Linked DNA regions of Glaciimonas sp. CA11.2. Each later gene encodes a partner of the first gene's protein in a complex. Links are inferred from orthologs where the notes say so. Each region holds a gene or a part of one and is shown in the gene's direction. Other genes may lie near its edges.

Region 1 (8,107 bases):
GTCACGGATTAATCACTTAACCACCCGCAACGCTCCATTGTTTTACCTGTAAATAATATCGCTTCACTTACATCTTTTTCGGGCTTCGATTATTTTTTCAGCGTTGTAATGTTAACGTGTTGTGCTTTTTCATTTTGTTGAGAACCAAGGTGGGCCACCAAATACAGTGTGAATTCAGTGTTTTATTGATATCTACTGTAGTTGTATAAGTATATTTTTAAAATTTCTTCAAGTTCACTATTATATTGTTGCTTATTAGCACTAAAGTATGTGCGACGTATTGATATATTTTTGTGGAAACCTCCTGTTAGGTGCTGTTTTGGGCGGCGTGGGCGGGTTATTTGGAATAGGCGGCGGCCTTATAGCGATTCCCGTCCTCGGTATGTTTTACGGTATGGATCAACAATTGTCGCAAGGCACGGCGTTGGTCATGGTGGTGCCGAACGTTTTGATTGGATTTTGGCGTTACCGCCAGCGCAATAGCCTGGATTTGCGGGCGGCAAGCATGCTTGGTGGTTCAGCCGTTTTAGTGACGTATGCGACTGCATGGTACGCCACCGTGATTGCCGCTAATACGTTGCATTTTGCATTTGCGGTGTTTATGGAAGTGTTGGGTTGCTATTTGTTATGGAATTTGTTGCGTAAAAAATCGTTGGCCCGTACGAAAAAGGTCTTGGGTTTGAATTATTTACCCGTGGTCGGTGTTGTCGGCGGAGCGGTCTCCGGATTTTTTGGCGTAGGCGGCGGTGTCGTTGCTCCGCCTGCACTGGTGGCCTTTTTCGGTACGACGCAAACCGCGGCTCAGGGAATGGCCCTCGCCCTGGTGTCGCCTGGCGCGGTGGTGGCTTTATGCACGTTTGCCTACGCCAGTCATGTCAACTGGATTGTGGGAATTCCGCTGGCTATTGGCGGGATAGTGAGTGTGTCATCCGGCGTGGCGCTGGCGCATCAGTTGCCTGAACGTCGCTTGAGATTGTGCTTCAGCCTGGCTTTGATTGTGTTGGCTGGACGGTTAATGTTGCGTGGTTGATAGTGATTGGCGTTGGCGCTATCGGACGGCTCACGCAATGCTTGCCGACCTTTCAAAGTTGGAATATCGTATAAAAACGTTGTTTTAGCGAGGTTTTTCTCATTTAACCGATGTAATTAGCTTCTCGATCGACTTGATTGATGGTGAAGCAGAATCCTGTGGGGAGCCGATATGGTGGATACACTTTCGACTGCCGCGATGGCAGCAGGCCTTTCCTGGGCCAGCGGCATTCGCCTGTATATGGCGTTATTCGTCGCCGGACTATTCGGACGCTTGGGTTGGATCACCCTTCCGCACACGCTAGAAGTATTGCAGTCTCCCTGGATTTTGGGTATTACCGGCTTGTTGATGCTGGTCGAATTTTTAGCCGATAAAATACCGGGTCTCGATTCAATCTGGGATGCGGTCCAGACGTTTATCCGCATTCCTGCCGGTGCTGTATTAAGCGCCGCCGCGATGGGACATATGGACCCTGCAGTGACGACGGCTGCCGCGCTGGTCGGTGGCACTTTTGCCGCCAGTGCCCATGCTACCAAGGCGGGTAGTCGCGCCATGATCAATACTTCACCAGAACCATTAAGTAATTGGGCGGCCTCATTTTCCGAAGATGTCACCGTATTGGGCGCTTTATGGGCAGCGTTTTACCACCCTTGGGTCCTATTCGGATTTTTGCTGGTATTCTTTATTTTTGCAATCTGGTTGTTGCCCAAGTTGTGGCGTAGTCTGCGCTGGGTTTTTCAAAGGCTTAGTACATGATTTTGCAGTCTCTGCGCATGACCCAACGCGATTGGCGGGCGGGTGAGTTACGATTCTTGTTGGTGGCGTTAATTGTGGCGGTGGCGGCATTGTCTTCGGTCGGATTTTTTGTTGATCGGATGCGCGCGGGATTAGCGCGTGATGCCCACCAATTGTTGGGTGCCGACTTATTGATCGGAGCTGACCAACCGGTCAACCCGAATTGGCGCGCCGAGGCACAGCGGCGTGGATTGACCATTGCCGACACCGTAGTATTCCCTAGCATGGCATTATCGGGCGAGGGCGATGATTCCAAATCTCAGTTAGCCTCGTTAAAAGCCGTCTCCGCCGCCTATCCTTTGCGTGGCAATTTAAGTATTACCGATAAGCCAGGAACGCCAGACACCATCACCCGCGCCGTTCCCGCTGCCGGTACGGTCTGGGTTGATCCGAATATCCTGACCGCATTAAACATCAGCGTCGGCGCACCGCTTAAGCTCGGTGATCGCACCTTCACGATTGCACACATTCTCTCGGTCGAGCCGGATCGCGGTAGTGGCTTTGTCAACTTTTCGCCGCGCGTGATGCTGTCACTCGCTGATCTGGCATCGACGCATTTAGTGCAAGACGGTTCTCGCGTTACTTACCGTTTATTATTGGCCGGCGCGGCCCCGCAAGTTCAGGCATTTCAGGGGTGGGTAGAAGCTGAGATTGCGCGGGATAACGTTAAGGGCGTGCGCATAGAGTCGTTAGAGACCGGACGCCCCGAAATGCGCGCTACGCTGGATCGGGCGCAGCAGTTTTTATCGTTGGTGGGTCTGTTGTCAGCGATGTTGGCCGCTGTGGCTGTAGCGATGGCAGCGCGGCGCTTCATGTTACGTCATCTTGATGCGTGTGCGATGTTGCGTTGTCTCGGCTTGACCCAAAATCAGGTCACACAGCTATATCTATACGAATTCTTAATGATTGGCCTGATTGGAAGTGTACTCGGTGCCTTAGTCGGATTTGGCGCACATTTTGTGTTGCTTGAGACACTTGGTAAGTTCGTCGCCCATGATTTGCCACCTCCGAGTGTTATCCCTGGCTTGCAGGGAATTGTGACCGGATTGCTATTATTAGTTGGATTTGCCCTGCCACCGATCTTGCAGCTGCGCAACGTGCCGCATAACCGGGTCATACGACGCGAGCAAGACCCGCCGCAAGTCGCGGTCGTGGCAACCTATGGTTTGGGAACGCTCACCTTTATCGGCTTGTTGCTCTGGCAAGCGGGAGACGTAAAGTTGGGTTTGCTGACGGCGCTTGGATTTTTGGGTTGTTTTGCGATGTTTGGGCTGATCTCGTGGTTAGCACTGAAGTCCTTGCGGACCGCGCGCGGCGCTTTCAAGCATCCAAGTTGGCGCTTTGCCCTGACCGGATTGCAACGCCGACCAGGAGCCACAATTGTGCAGATTGTCGCGTTGGCGCTTGGTTTGATGGCGTTACTATTGCTAACGGTGATCCGCGGTGACCTTATCGGCGCATGGCGGCAATCGACGCCTGCCGATGCGCCAAACCGGTTTGTGATTAATATTCAGCCCGACCAACTTGCCGATATCAATCGACGACTTGTTGCAGCTGGTATTACGCAACCGAACCTCTATCCGATGATTCGTGGTCGCTTGACTGAAATTAATGGCAATGTTATCAACCCGGAAACGTATCAGGAAGACCGTGCTAAACGATTGGTAGAGCGCGAATTCAATTTGTCGACCATGGTGGCTGTGCCACTGAAAAATGAGATAGTCGCCGGTAATTGGTATAAAGACGATCAGCCGGAAGCCTCGGTTGAAGAAGGGCTGGCAAAAACGTTGAACCTGAAGTTAGGTGACAAACTCACATTTGATATCGCTGGTCAGACCGTCAGTGCACCGATTACCAGCTTGCGTAAGTTGGAATGGGGCTCGATGCAGGTCAATTTCTTTGTCATTTTAAATCCGAAGGCCATGGTGAATACACCGCAAACCTGGATTACGGCGTTCCGCTTACCGCCTGCGCACAGCAATCTTGGTAACCAGTTGACGCGTGACTTCCCGAATCTGACCATTGTTGATATTGGCAGTATTATTCAGCAATTGCAGGACGTGGTCGATCAGGTCGTGGCGGCGGTTGAATTTTTGTTCCTGTTTACGTTGGCGTCCGGTGGCTTGGTCTTGTATGCAGCGTTGTTGAGTTCGCAAGGGGAGCGCACGCGGGAGGCGGGTTTATTGCGGGCTTTGGGCGCTACGCGCACGCAGTTGTCGCATGCGCAGTGGATTGAATTTGCATTGATTGGCAGTTTGGCGGGATTTTTGGCGGCAACTGGCGCGGCGGCTACAGGATGGGCGTTAGCGCATTATGTGTTTAGTTTTACCTGGGCGTTTAGTCCGTTGATTTGGGTTGCCGGGATGGTGATTGGGGCGGTTTGTACGTTTGTGGGTGGGTGGATTGGGTTGAGAGGGGTTTTGTCTCGGCCGCCTTTGGAGACTTTGCGAGAGGCATGAATTTAGGGGGTGTTTGCGTTATCATTCCGATCTATGACTATTGATAAAAATTCTTCTGTTGAACTGACGCCGCCTTCTATCTTTGAATTGATTGGTGGCGCTGAGCGTTTGCGCGAGCTAGTTGATCGCTTTTATGATTTGATGGATCTGGAGCCTGCGTTTTCTGGTGTGCGGATTTTGCATCCCACTTCGCTGGATGGGTCGCGGGACAAATTCTATTGGTTCTTGTCGGGTTGGAGTGGTGGCCCGGACTTGTTTGTTGAGCGATTTGGTCATCCGCGCTTGCGCGCACGGCACTTGCCGTATGCGATTTCGACGCCGGAGCGGGATCAATGGCTGCGGTGTATGGCGCTGGCGATGCAGGATGTCGGGTTAGAGGAACAATTGCAGGAGCGTTTGATGAGTTCTTTCTTTGATACCGCTGACTGGATGCGTAATAAGCCCGATAACGTGGATACGCAAGCGTAGTTTATCAGACGTGGATTTTTTTACTGGGTTGCGGATGCAGCCCCTTTTTTTTGAACTGACAGCATGACGTTATCTGAATTATTTGTTTTGCTCATTATTGCCGCGATCATCATAGCGCTTCAGGTCGTGTCGATCTGGCGGTCCGGTCACTCTGGAAAAGGTGATGCGCAGCAGGCGCAATTGACGCAAATCAAAGACGATTTGTTGCGTAGTCAACAAGATATCGGTGATCGTAATGAGCGAGAGCTACGCGATCAGGTGCAAGGTAGTGCCCAGAGTACGCGTCAGGAAATCGGTGCGAGTTTTGGGCAATTGCAACAGACCGTATTAGCCCAAATGACCAGTGTGGCGACATTGCAGAATAGTCAGATCGATGCGTTTGCCCAACAATTGGTGCGACTCAATGAGACCAATGCACAGCAACTCGACAGCATGCGCCTGGCCATGAATCAACAGGCGCAGACCAGTCGTGAAGAGCAGGCACTTTCTCTGCAACGTTTTGGCGATACACTTAATCAGACCCTGGCCACGCTGACTGAGTCGAACGCGCAGCGGATGACAGAAATTCGTACCACGCTGGAAGCAAAAATTAAGGATCTGCAAAATGATAATGGTCTGCGCCTTGAAGAGATGCGCAAGACCGTGGATGAAAAACTGCACGCAACGTTAGAAAAACGTTTGGGTGAGTCCTTCCAGATTGTCTCGGACCGGCTGGAAAAAGTGCATCAAGGTTTGGGTGAGATGCAGCAACTGGCAATTGGCGTCGGCGACTTGAAACGCGTTCTTACCAACGTTAAAACGCGTGGTACTTGGGGCGAAGTGCAGCTGGAAATGTTGTTGGAGCAAGTTTTGACGCCCGAACAATATGCTAAAAATGTGGAGACGGTTCCCGGTAGTGGCGAGCGTGTTGAGTTTGCGATTAAGTTGCCAGGCCATGATGACGGTAATACGCCGGTGTGGATGCCGATTGATGCAAAGTTTCCTAAAGAGCAGTATGAAAGATTGTCCGAGGCCGCTGATCGCGCAGATGCCGATGGCGTTGCCTTGGCAGGCCGTGAGTTGGAGCGAGCCGTGCGGGGCGAGGCGAAAACCATCGCGGAAAAATATTTATCACCACCGCTTACTACCGATTTTGCGATTCTCTTTTTGCCTACTGAAGGTCTGTACGCAGAAGTGATGCGGCGTCCAGGTTTGGCCGATGACTTGCAACGACTCCATCGCATCAGCATCGCTGGCCCATCGACCTTGTCGGCATTATTAAACAGCCTACAAATGGGTTTCAGAACCTTAGCGCTTGAGAAACGCTCTTCCGAAGTCTGGCAAGTCCTGGGCGCAGTGAAGACCGAGTTCACCAAGTTTGGTGACGTGTTGGCAGCGACCAAGTTGGCTCTTGAGCGGGCAGCAAAAAACATCGATCAGGCCGAGGTTCGTAGTCGGCAGATGGCGCGTAAATTGAAGTCGGTTGAGGCGCTACCTAGCGAGGCAGCGCAATTGGTGCTGGGGAAGGAGCCAGAACAATTACAAGACGAAGAAAGTTGATTTTATCAATTGTTGACGAGATATAAGACTGTCGGAAGCACCGATACCTCTATCGGTACGCTACCTGGGTTATCCGCTTAACCACGTAATGCGACCGCTCAGGCAAGCTCTAAAAATCTTAGCCAGCGGGCTTGAGAATACGAATTTGTACGACGGTGCGGTGCATCGGCAATGCGAAATTGATTCGGGCAGGCACCGTCTGGAAGTCGCTTTAAATCAGGCCATTAAATAGAATGACCTCAACCTGATCGCCGATGGCGACGTCCCTTTGATCGTGTGCTAAAACGATCATGCAATCGGCTTCAGTCATCGAACGCAGGATCCCAGAACCCTGCGCACCAGTTGGCCGCACCGACCATCGGCCACTTTCGTGACGGATCAATATGCCGCGCTGATATTCGGTGCGTCCCGGTTTTTTTCGAATGATCGATGCGGACGTTACCTGCATAAGAGGAAGCGGTGCTGGTTGTGCTCCCATCATGTGCAAAAGCGCATCACGCGCAAAAAAATAAAACGACACCATGACGGCTACCGGATTGCCAGGAAGTCCAAAAAAGACGGCCGGTTTGTTGGAGCTGTTAATTGTACCGAATGCGAGCGGGCGACCTGGGCGCATCCCGAGTTTCCAGAACGCTACCTCGCCTAACTGCGCCATCATCTGTCGTGTATGGTCAGCGTCACCGACAGACACACCGCCGGAAGTGATAATGGCATCGGCATTATCAGCCGCACTTTTGAACGCGATTTCTAGTGCTGCAGGATCGTCGGCAACCACGCCGAGATCGATGATGTCGCAACCTAGTCGGCGTAACATGCCATATAGTGTGTAGCGATTGGAGTCATAAACGCAGCCGGGATCAAGCGCCTCTCCAACTGAACGTAATTCATCGCCGGTGGAGAAAAAAGCCACACGCAAGCGTCGTTGGACTGGTACTTCGGCGATGCCTAATGAGGCCAGCAAGCCGAGATCGGCAGGGCGCAGAATCCGTCCTTTCTTTAATGCCGCGGCACCTGCTTGCAAATCCTCGCCAGCCAGACGACGGTTAGCGCCTGCTCTGACTGCGCCCGCAGCGATCGTGATGAAAGGCTTGGAGCGGGGTAATTGTGACGAGCCGTTCGCATCATTTGATTCTGTGACGTCGCCGTTGAATGCGCTGACGAATTCTTGTGGAATGACGGTATCAAGGCCGTCGGGCATTGGCGCACCCGTCATGATTCGTATTGCTTGTCCCGGTGCAACGGGACCTTGATGCGCGCGTCCTGCATGGGATGTACCGATGACGCTGAGCAGCGTGTCACCGTCGGCGCATAAGCTCTCGCTATGAAAAGCATATCCATCCATTGCCGAGTTATCGTATGCAGGAACGTTGATCGGCGAAATAATATCGATTGCTAACACGCGATCAAGTGCGGTGCGGATGGCAACCTTTTCTATCGCATGAATCGGCGTAATGCAGTCCCGGATAATCGCTTGGGCGTGACTTACTGGCAGCGCGTCGGAATCGTAATCGGAGACGCAACTGATTGCTGCGCTTAACAACGACCGTGAGGATCGCGATGGCAGCGATGGCGAAGGATAGGATTGCTTAGTCATTGGTGGTTGTCTGCTTCACGTAATTCATTGGGCGTATTGATATTGCGAAATGGCGTGGCATCTTGAAACAGGACTTCAGTGTAATGCAAGCGCCGATACCAGATTTCAATTTTGCGCCCACCTTCGTCTATGAACGCCGTCAGATCTATAAGTACTGTCGTTTGCATCAACATGAAAACCGGTTGTGGCTGGATCTTTGAGTTAATGCCGGAGGTCGCTGCG
Region 2 (7,811 bases), 3.4 Mb from region 1 along the record:
CGTCACGCGCTGTGGATGCATTGATCGGCGCAGTTAAAGCGACTCTCAAAAAGAATGGCACTGTTACGTTAGTCGGATTTGGTACTTTTTCAGTTGGCAAACGTGCGGCACGGAGCGGGCGAAATCCGCGTACCGGAGAGGCGATTAAAATTAAGGCTGCCAAAGTTCCTAAATTTAAGCCTGGCAAAGCGTTGAAAGATGCTGTAAACTAATGTTCTTTGGCGTGGTGACATACGTCAAATGTTTGACTAGCTTGGCCCTCAGTTTTAAATCACAAGTGGTTTGAATATGAAGCGTAGGGTGCTTAGCTCAGTTGGTAGAGCGGCGCCCTTACAAGGCGTAGGTCGGGAGTTCGAGCCTCTCAGCACCCACCAATATAGTCAGACAAAAATAGTTGTATTCAACTTTGGAGAATTTTTTCCAACAGGTAGTTTTAGGAGTGGTAGTTCAGCTGGTTAGAATACCGGCCTGTCACGCCGGGGGTCGCGGGTTCGAGTCCCGTCCACTCCGCCAGAATTAAAAAGGCGAACGAGAGTTCGCCTTTTTTCGTATCTGCTAGTCATTTTAGCAACTTGTCTTTGATTGGCTGACTATGTTTGAGTTTATTCGCTCCCATCAACGCCTGATGCAGTTCATGCTTCTGCTGTTGATTATTCCTTCCTTCGCGCTTGTTGGTCTGCAGAGCTATACAAGCTTTGGCGACAGTGCTAATGCCGTGGCAAAAGTGGCTGGCCAATCAATTACGCAGCAAGAGCTTGATGCGGCCCAACGGCAGCAAATGGATCGCATGCGACAAATGTTCGGCGCGCAATTCGATGCCAAAATGTTTGATACGCCACAAGCCAAGCAAGGTGTTTTGGAGAATCTGATTGCGCAACGTGCACAGTTGGCTGCGGTAGCCCGGGAGCACCTGATGGTGTCCGACCTGACGCTGCAACAAACACTACTGGGCATTCCAGAATTGCACGGTGCTGACGGCAAGTTTGACAACGAGAAATATCGCTCGCTGTTGGCTGCGCAAGGGACGGTGCCGAAAATGTATGAAGCGGGGCTTCGTCAGGATTTGGCGTTGCAACAGTTGGCTGGCGCAATTGAGTCCACTGCATTCGCTCCAAAGTCGCTGGCGTTACGGTTCTCCAATATAAGCGATCAAGAGCGTGACACGCAAGAGTTGTTATTTAAGACTGCAGATTATGCCTCGCAGGTCAAAGTAACCGATGAGATGCTGAAGGCTTATTACGACAAGAATGGTCAACAGTTTGAAATTCCTGAACAAGTGAAAGCGGAATATATTGTCCTGGATAGCGCTGCCGTAGCGGCGCAAGTGACAGTTAATGACGCAGATGTAAAATCGTATTACGAGCAAAATCTGGCGCGCTATTCGACGCAAGAGCAGCGTCGTGCGAGTCATATTTTGATTACAACTAACAAAGACGCTTCTGCTGCGGATAAAGCGGTTGCTAAAACAAAAGCTGAAAGCCTGCTGGCCCAATTGCGTAAGGATCCTGCAGAATTCGCTAAGCTGGCAAAAGAAAATTCTCAAGATACTGCTTCTGCGGAACATGGTGGAGATTTGGGTTATTTCGGTGACGGTATGATGGTCAAGCCATTTTCAGATGCTGCGTTGAAACTCAAACAAGGTGAGATTAGTAATGTTGTTGAGTCTGATTTTGGCTATCACATCATTCAGTTGACGGGCATTAAGCCAGCCGAAGTGAAACCGTTGGCGCAAGTCAAGGACGAGATATCCGCTGAAATTAAAAAACAACTGGCAACCAAGAAATTTGCAGAGATGGCAGATGCGTTTAATGACACTGTCTATGAGCAGGCAAATAGCTTGCAGCCTGCTGCTGATAAATTAAAATTGTCGATCCAGACTGTGTCGAATGTGGGCCGTCATCCGAATCCGGCACTTGCACCAACAGTGCTGTACAACAATGAGAAATTTCTCACAGCCTTGTTTGCAGACGGTTCTGTAAAAAATAAGCGTAATACTGCTGCGATTGAAGTTGCGCCAAGCACGCTGATCGCTGGACATGTGATCAGCTATAAGCCAGTCACAAAACAAGCGTTTGAAGACGTTAAGGAATTGGTTCGCACTAAGGTCATCCAGGCTGCCGAAGTCGAACTTGCTGAAAAGGCCGGCGCTGCCAAATTTGCGGCTCTGAAGGTAAAAGACGATACGGCCGGATTTGCAGTGGCTAAGACGGTTTCGCGCGCGAATCAGCAAGGTGTTGCTCCCAACGTATTTGATGCAGTAATGAAAGCGGACGTAAGTAAGTTGCCTGCTTTCGTTGGTGTTTCATTACCCGGCCAAGGCTATGCCATCTATCGTATTGGCAAAGTAGCGCAGCCAGCGACGATAGACCAGGCACGTCGACAGTCAGAGCAAAAACAAATTTCGTCCGCATTAGCTCAGCAGGAAATGAGTGCTTACGTTGAAGTGCTGAAGAAAAAGGCTAAGGCAAAGATACTCAAACCTATCGTCGCCAGCGCGCCTGTTGATGATAATTTGGCGTCGAAATAACACTTCGTTTAGTAGACTAATAATATTTAAAAAGCCACTTTCGAGTGGCTTTTTTATTTTGCGTTACCCGTCTTATAACCAGTTCTCTTCCCGCTCCGAAGAGAAGTTGTCAGCCAGTGATCTTATCTTGGGAAGATGCCTTTAAAAACAAATCTCGATCGCCGGCGATTCCAGGAAATCAGCATCGATTATTTTGCTGAGGAGAGCGTTGCTTTCATTAAGGGTTGTAATTTCGGCCAAACGTTGTTCAGGATGGTTAGGTGTGCTTCCGCTGTCGGGTGCATGCGGTCCGCTTGAAACCACTCCGGTTTATTGGCAACGCCTTCCAGCAAAAATGGCACTAAAGGGACTTTAGTCTGCTTGGCTAAGGTTGAATATAGTGCGAAAAATTTGTTTGTATAGTCGGGCCCATAGTTGGGTGGTATGCGCATTCCGATTAGCAGGATTTTTGCATTTACTTTTTGTGCCGCTGCTATCATTGCGAGTAAGTTTGATTCTGTCGCCTTTAATTGAAGGCCGCGTAATGCATCATTTGCACCAAGTTCAATGATCACGATATTGGGGCGCTGCTTCAGCAGTGCTGGTAAGCGGGCGTTGCCACCGCTTGTGGTATCGCCGCTGATACTGGCATTGATCACGTCGATAGGGATGTTTTCAGTCTTAAGGCGTTTTTGTAGAAGTGCCACCCAACCGGTGCCGCGGGCCAAGCCATATTCAGCTGATAGACTGTCACCCAACACCAGAACCGATTTTGATGCAGAATGGTCGCTCGTTGCTGCTGATGCAATGTTTCCTCCACTTGAAGCAAATGCACTGAGCGTGATGATTGCTAAAACGCTGCGTCGTAAGATATTGGATTGCCAGGCAATAAGTTTTAACTGTTTTATTGCCTTATGTTTTAATGCTTGCTCTAAGGCATTGAAGCTATTGATACCGTTGATACTGCTTATACCGCTGATTTCGCGGATGCCGTTAAGTTTTGTCGGTCGATCTGGCGGTAATAATGCTTGCGCGCGCCCGTCCCGAATAACGTTTCCACATTTTTGACTGATAATCCGCATGCCACTATCCTCTTCGATTAATTCATCTGATCTACAAGCTACCATGTCCAGCACCGATTTTTCGATAGTTGCGCAAAACCTGACCAAACGGGTAGCTGACGCTAGTGGAGAACTTGTGATTCTGAATGACATCAATTTTACCGTTCAGGCTGGGACGACGCTGGCAATTGTCGGCGCTTCCGGCTCCGGCAAGTCAACTTTGCTGGGATTGTTGGCTGGTCTTGATACCCCATCAAGTGGAACAGTCCTCATTGATGGCGTAGATATTTTTGCGCTGGATGAGGATGGTCGTGCTGGAGTACGCAAGAAAAAGCTCGGTTTCGTGTTTCAATCCTTTCAATTGTTGACGCATTTGAATGCCTTGGAAAATGTCATGCTGCCATTAGAACTGCATGGCGATCCCAGCGCTAAAGAAAAAGCTGAGATTATGCTCGGGCGCGTTGGATTGGCAAGTCGCTTGCGTCATTACCCAAAATACTTGTCCGGCGGCGAGCAGCAGCGAGTGGCGTTAGCCCGCGCTTTTGTCACAGAACCACCGCTTTTGTTTGCTGACGAACCGACTGGCAGTCTCGATGCCGCTACCGGCGACGCGGTGATACAACTGATGTTTGATCTCAATCAGGAGCGCGGTTCGACTCTGGTGCTTGTCACGCACGACACGTCCATCGCGGTGCAATGTCGGCAAACTATCACGATTGCGGCGGGACGTTTACTGCATCATGGCGACTTTACACCTAGTGACGCCCATATTTTTTAATGCCAGAATAGGAGCATCGTTATCAATATTTGACAATATAAGGAGAAAAATATGGCGGCATGGTTACCCGTAGCAAAGGCTATTCTTCCTTATCTTGGTGACATTATTACAGCCGCCAAGCCAGCTTTTACGAAACGTAAAGGTGGGAGCGAAAGTAGCCAGATAGAGATTTTGCAACAGCAAGTAGCTGAATTGCAAAATGCCTCCTTGCAGAATATTCAAAACGCCAAGGCACTTGCCGAACAATTACAATCATCCATTTCTGCGCTCGAACAGACTTTATCGACAACGCACAACAAGGTGCGACGTGCCAATTGGATTGCCACACTCTCGCTGGCATTGACATTGGTAGCGCTCGGACTGGTGACGATAGTCTTTTTACGTTGACGGTCTTTTACGCTATTAACGTGCCTTCGCCAAGATAGCTTTCCGACGTCGCAGCAAACTAATTTGACAGAATATGACGATATGCATCTGCCAAGTAGCAATCTTCAAATCAAACCTGAAATTGCGTTTGAAATCACAAGGAAGACCGATCAGTGCAAGCCCATAAAAAATCGCGGCGTCGCTTCCTGCTGAGCGGGATAGGTATAGGCGCTGGTGTGACTGCGGCATTTATCCTCGGATGGGGTGTCATGCCGCCGCGACAACGCTTGAATAGTCATCTTCCGATGCGGACAAAGAGTGGTGAGATAGCATTGAACGGCTGGCTCAAGATCGCCCCGGACGGAATGGTTACTGTGGCAATAGCACGCTGTGAAATGGGCCAAGGAGTCCATACCGCGCTACCAATGCTAATCGCAGAAGAGCTGGATGTGCCACTTAGCATGGTCCGTATAGAGCAAGCGCCGTTGGACCGTATATTTGGTAACGTCGCCCTTTTTTCCGAGATGTTACCTTTTCATCCAGATGATGATGGGTTATTAAAACTCAGTGCGCAATGGCTGATGACTAAAGTTGGTAGTGAAATGGGTATCGTCTTGACCGGTGGCTCAAGCAGCGTGCGGGATGCATGGCAACCGATGCGCGAGGCTGGTGCGACTGCGCGTGCCATGTTGATACAGGCGGCAGCACAAGAATGGCAGGTAGCATCCACCGAGTGCACTACCGCCGACGGGGTGGTGAGTCATGCTAATGGACGGCGTGCCAGTTATGGCAGTCTGGCAGCGAGGGCTGCTGCGATGACGCCGAGCAATGTATCGCTCAAGCGTGTGGAGGATTTTACATTAATCGGGCAGCCTCAGGCGCGGCGCGATACCGCTTGCAAGATCAACGGAAAGGCGATTTTTGGGATTGACGCTCGACCACCTGATTTGCTATTTGCAGCAGTCAAGATGGCGCCCGTGATCGGAGCGCGACTGCGACAATTTGACGCGTCGGAAACGTTGCGCACACCAGGCGTGATTAAAACGGTCGATTTTTCATCAGTAATTCTTCCTCACTTTGGGGCCGCAGCCGGTGTTGCCGTTATCGCAAAAACTTTTTGGCAAGCAAAACAGGGTGCGGAAAAATTGCGGCTTACCTGGGACGACGCTGAGAATCGGGTACTGTCCACTGCCGCCATTTTTCGGGAATTAAGAGAAAAATTAGCCACAGAATCAGGACATATCTATCACCGTACCGGTGGCCTGATTTCTGACACAAATAGAGAAGCGGCGTTGCATACGGTGGAGGCGATGTACTCTGCACCCTTCCTTGCGCACGCAACAATGGAGCCAGTCAACTGCACGGCGCAGGTCAAAGATGGCACAGTCAATTTGTGGGTGTCGACTCAAGTGCCGAGCATGGCGGTCGCTAGTGCCGCTAAGCTCGCAGGTGTCAAGATCGAGGATGTGACCATCACCGAACTGTATTTGGGAGGTGGTTTTGGGCGGCGTCTGGAAATTGACATGATTGTGCAGGCGGTCGCGATTGCGAAGCAGGCCGATGGTAAACCTGTGCAAATGATCTGGACGCGCGAAGATGACATGACGCATGATGTTTATCGGCCTGCCGCAGTCGCCCATTTTTCGGCGGCGCTCGATACTACAGGCCAGATACTTTGGTATAAAAATAAATCTGCCAGCGGCTCTGTCACGCAGCAGTTTGTACGTCGCAATTTGGGATTTCCTTTGATCGGGCCGGATAGGGCGGCGGCAGAAGGAGAGTTCGATATGCAATATGAAATTCCGCATCAGGAGATCGCGCATGTCATTGTTCCCAGCGCCGTCCCGTTAGGAAATTGGCGTTCGGTCGGGCACTCACATAACGCTTTTTTTAAAGAGAGTTTTATTGATGAGTTGGCGTATGCAGCGGCTGTTCATCCCGCACAGTTTCGACTAAATCTATTAAAAACTCATCCGCGTCATCGTGCTGTTCTGGAAGTGGCTTTGGTACGGGCGGGTCAACCGGTCGCTGGTCGTGCTCACGGTATCGCGTTACATCAGTCATTTGGGAGTATCGTGGCGCAGGTGGCTGAAATTTCGATTGAGAATGATCAGATACCAAATATTAAAGTGCATAAAGTAGTGTGCGTAATCGATTGTGGTCTCGCGGTGAATACCAATATTATCGTCCAGCAGATGGAGTCGGCTGTCGTCTTTGGTTTGAGTGCGGCGCTACTCGGCGAGGTGACAATAAAGAATGGCGAAGTGGTACAGCAAAATTTCAATGATTACGCGGTCTTGCGAATACATCAGGTGCCAGTGATTGAAACGGTGATTATGCCTAGCCTTGAAGCGCCGCAAGGTGTTGGTGAGCCGGGAGTGCCACCCATCGCGCCTGCCGTAGCGAATGCAGTATTTGCGTTAACCGGTAAGCGTCTGCGTGATTTGCCGTTGCGGCTAAGCGTTTAATGAATGATTTGGTTTTTTGCTTAAAAGTCAGCTCATGGAGCCCCATTTGGTATTGGTAACATTTTTGACGTACCTGATGATAAAAAAATGCACGCACAGGTAGATAGTTAGATTGAGTAAACACCAGATTTAGATGACTTAAAATGTAGTAAATCTCATAAAGGATGCATAAAAATATGGATCGCCTACAGTCAATGCGGGTATTTTCAAAAGTGGTGGAGCAGGGTAGTTTTGTTGGCGCGGCCAAAGTTATGGAGCTGTCCAATGCGGTCGTTACCCGTCACGTTGCTGATTTGGAAAACCATCTCGGCACGCGTTTATTGAATCGATCAACACGTCGAATGTCATTGACCGAAACCGGGCAAGCTTATTTGGAGCGCGTACGCAGCATACTTGCCGAGATAGACGAAGCTGATGCGGTTGCTTCAGCAGTATCCAAAAGGCCTGCAGGAACCTTAAATATCTATTCTCAAATTAGCTTTGGGCAATTGCAATTAACCCGCTTATTACCCAAATATTCTATGCAATACCCAGATGTCGCGCTTGACGTCACAATGTCGGATCGTACGGTCGATTTGGTCGAAGAAGGTTTCGATGTTGGTATTTTTACGGTATTTCAGAAGTTCGACGTC

Evidence for each region.
Region 2: the proteins of RGU75_RS01845 (region 1) and RGU75_RS16665 are in contact, whole or in part, in a cryo-EM structure (PDB 9GE8), measured with the Escherichia coli proteins. The link is inferred for Glaciimonas sp. CA11.2 from one-to-one orthologs.

The regions. Positions count from the first base shown.
Region 1 is NZ_JAVIWL010000001.1:428,928-437,034, reverse strand. The notes cover bases 1,383-4,533. They hold RGU75_RS01845 (ABC transporter permease), read left to right. Parts: upstream 1,383-1,782; coding sequence 1,783-4,284; downstream 4,285-4,533. Other genes in these bases: RGU75_RS01840 (group II truncated hemoglobin), read left to right, coding at 4,318-4,533; RGU75_RS01850 (DUF4126 domain-containing protein), read left to right, coding at 1,383-1,786. In the rest of the region: RGU75_RS01855 (sulfite exporter TauE/SafE family protein), read left to right, coding at 269-1,030; more of RGU75_RS01850, read left to right, coding at 1,202-1,382; more of RGU75_RS01840, read left to right, coding at 4,534-4,752; RGU75_RS01835 (DNA recombination protein RmuC), read left to right, coding at 4,816-6,291; gephyrin-like molybdotransferase Glp, read right to left, coding at 6,503-7,885; molybdenum cofactor guanylyltransferase MobA, read right to left, coding at 7,882-8,107.
Region 2 is NZ_JAVIWL010000001.1:3,838,088-3,845,898, forward strand. Bases 2,634-5,488 are described here. They hold RGU75_RS16665 (ABC transporter ATP-binding protein), read left to right. Parts: upstream 2,634-3,631; coding sequence 3,632-4,345; downstream 4,346-5,488. Other genes in these bases: RGU75_RS16660 (arylesterase), read right to left, coding at 2,716-3,351; RGU75_RS16670 (hypothetical protein), read left to right, coding at 4,397-4,732; RGU75_RS16675 (xanthine dehydrogenase family protein molybdopterin-binding subunit), read left to right, coding at 4,981-5,488. Also shown: RGU75_RS16640 (HU family DNA-binding protein), read left to right, coding at 1-212; RGU75_RS16655 (SurA N-terminal domain-containing protein), read left to right, coding at 593-2,527; more of RGU75_RS16675, read left to right, coding at 5,489-7,179; RGU75_RS16680 (LysR family transcriptional regulator), read left to right, coding at 7,356-7,811.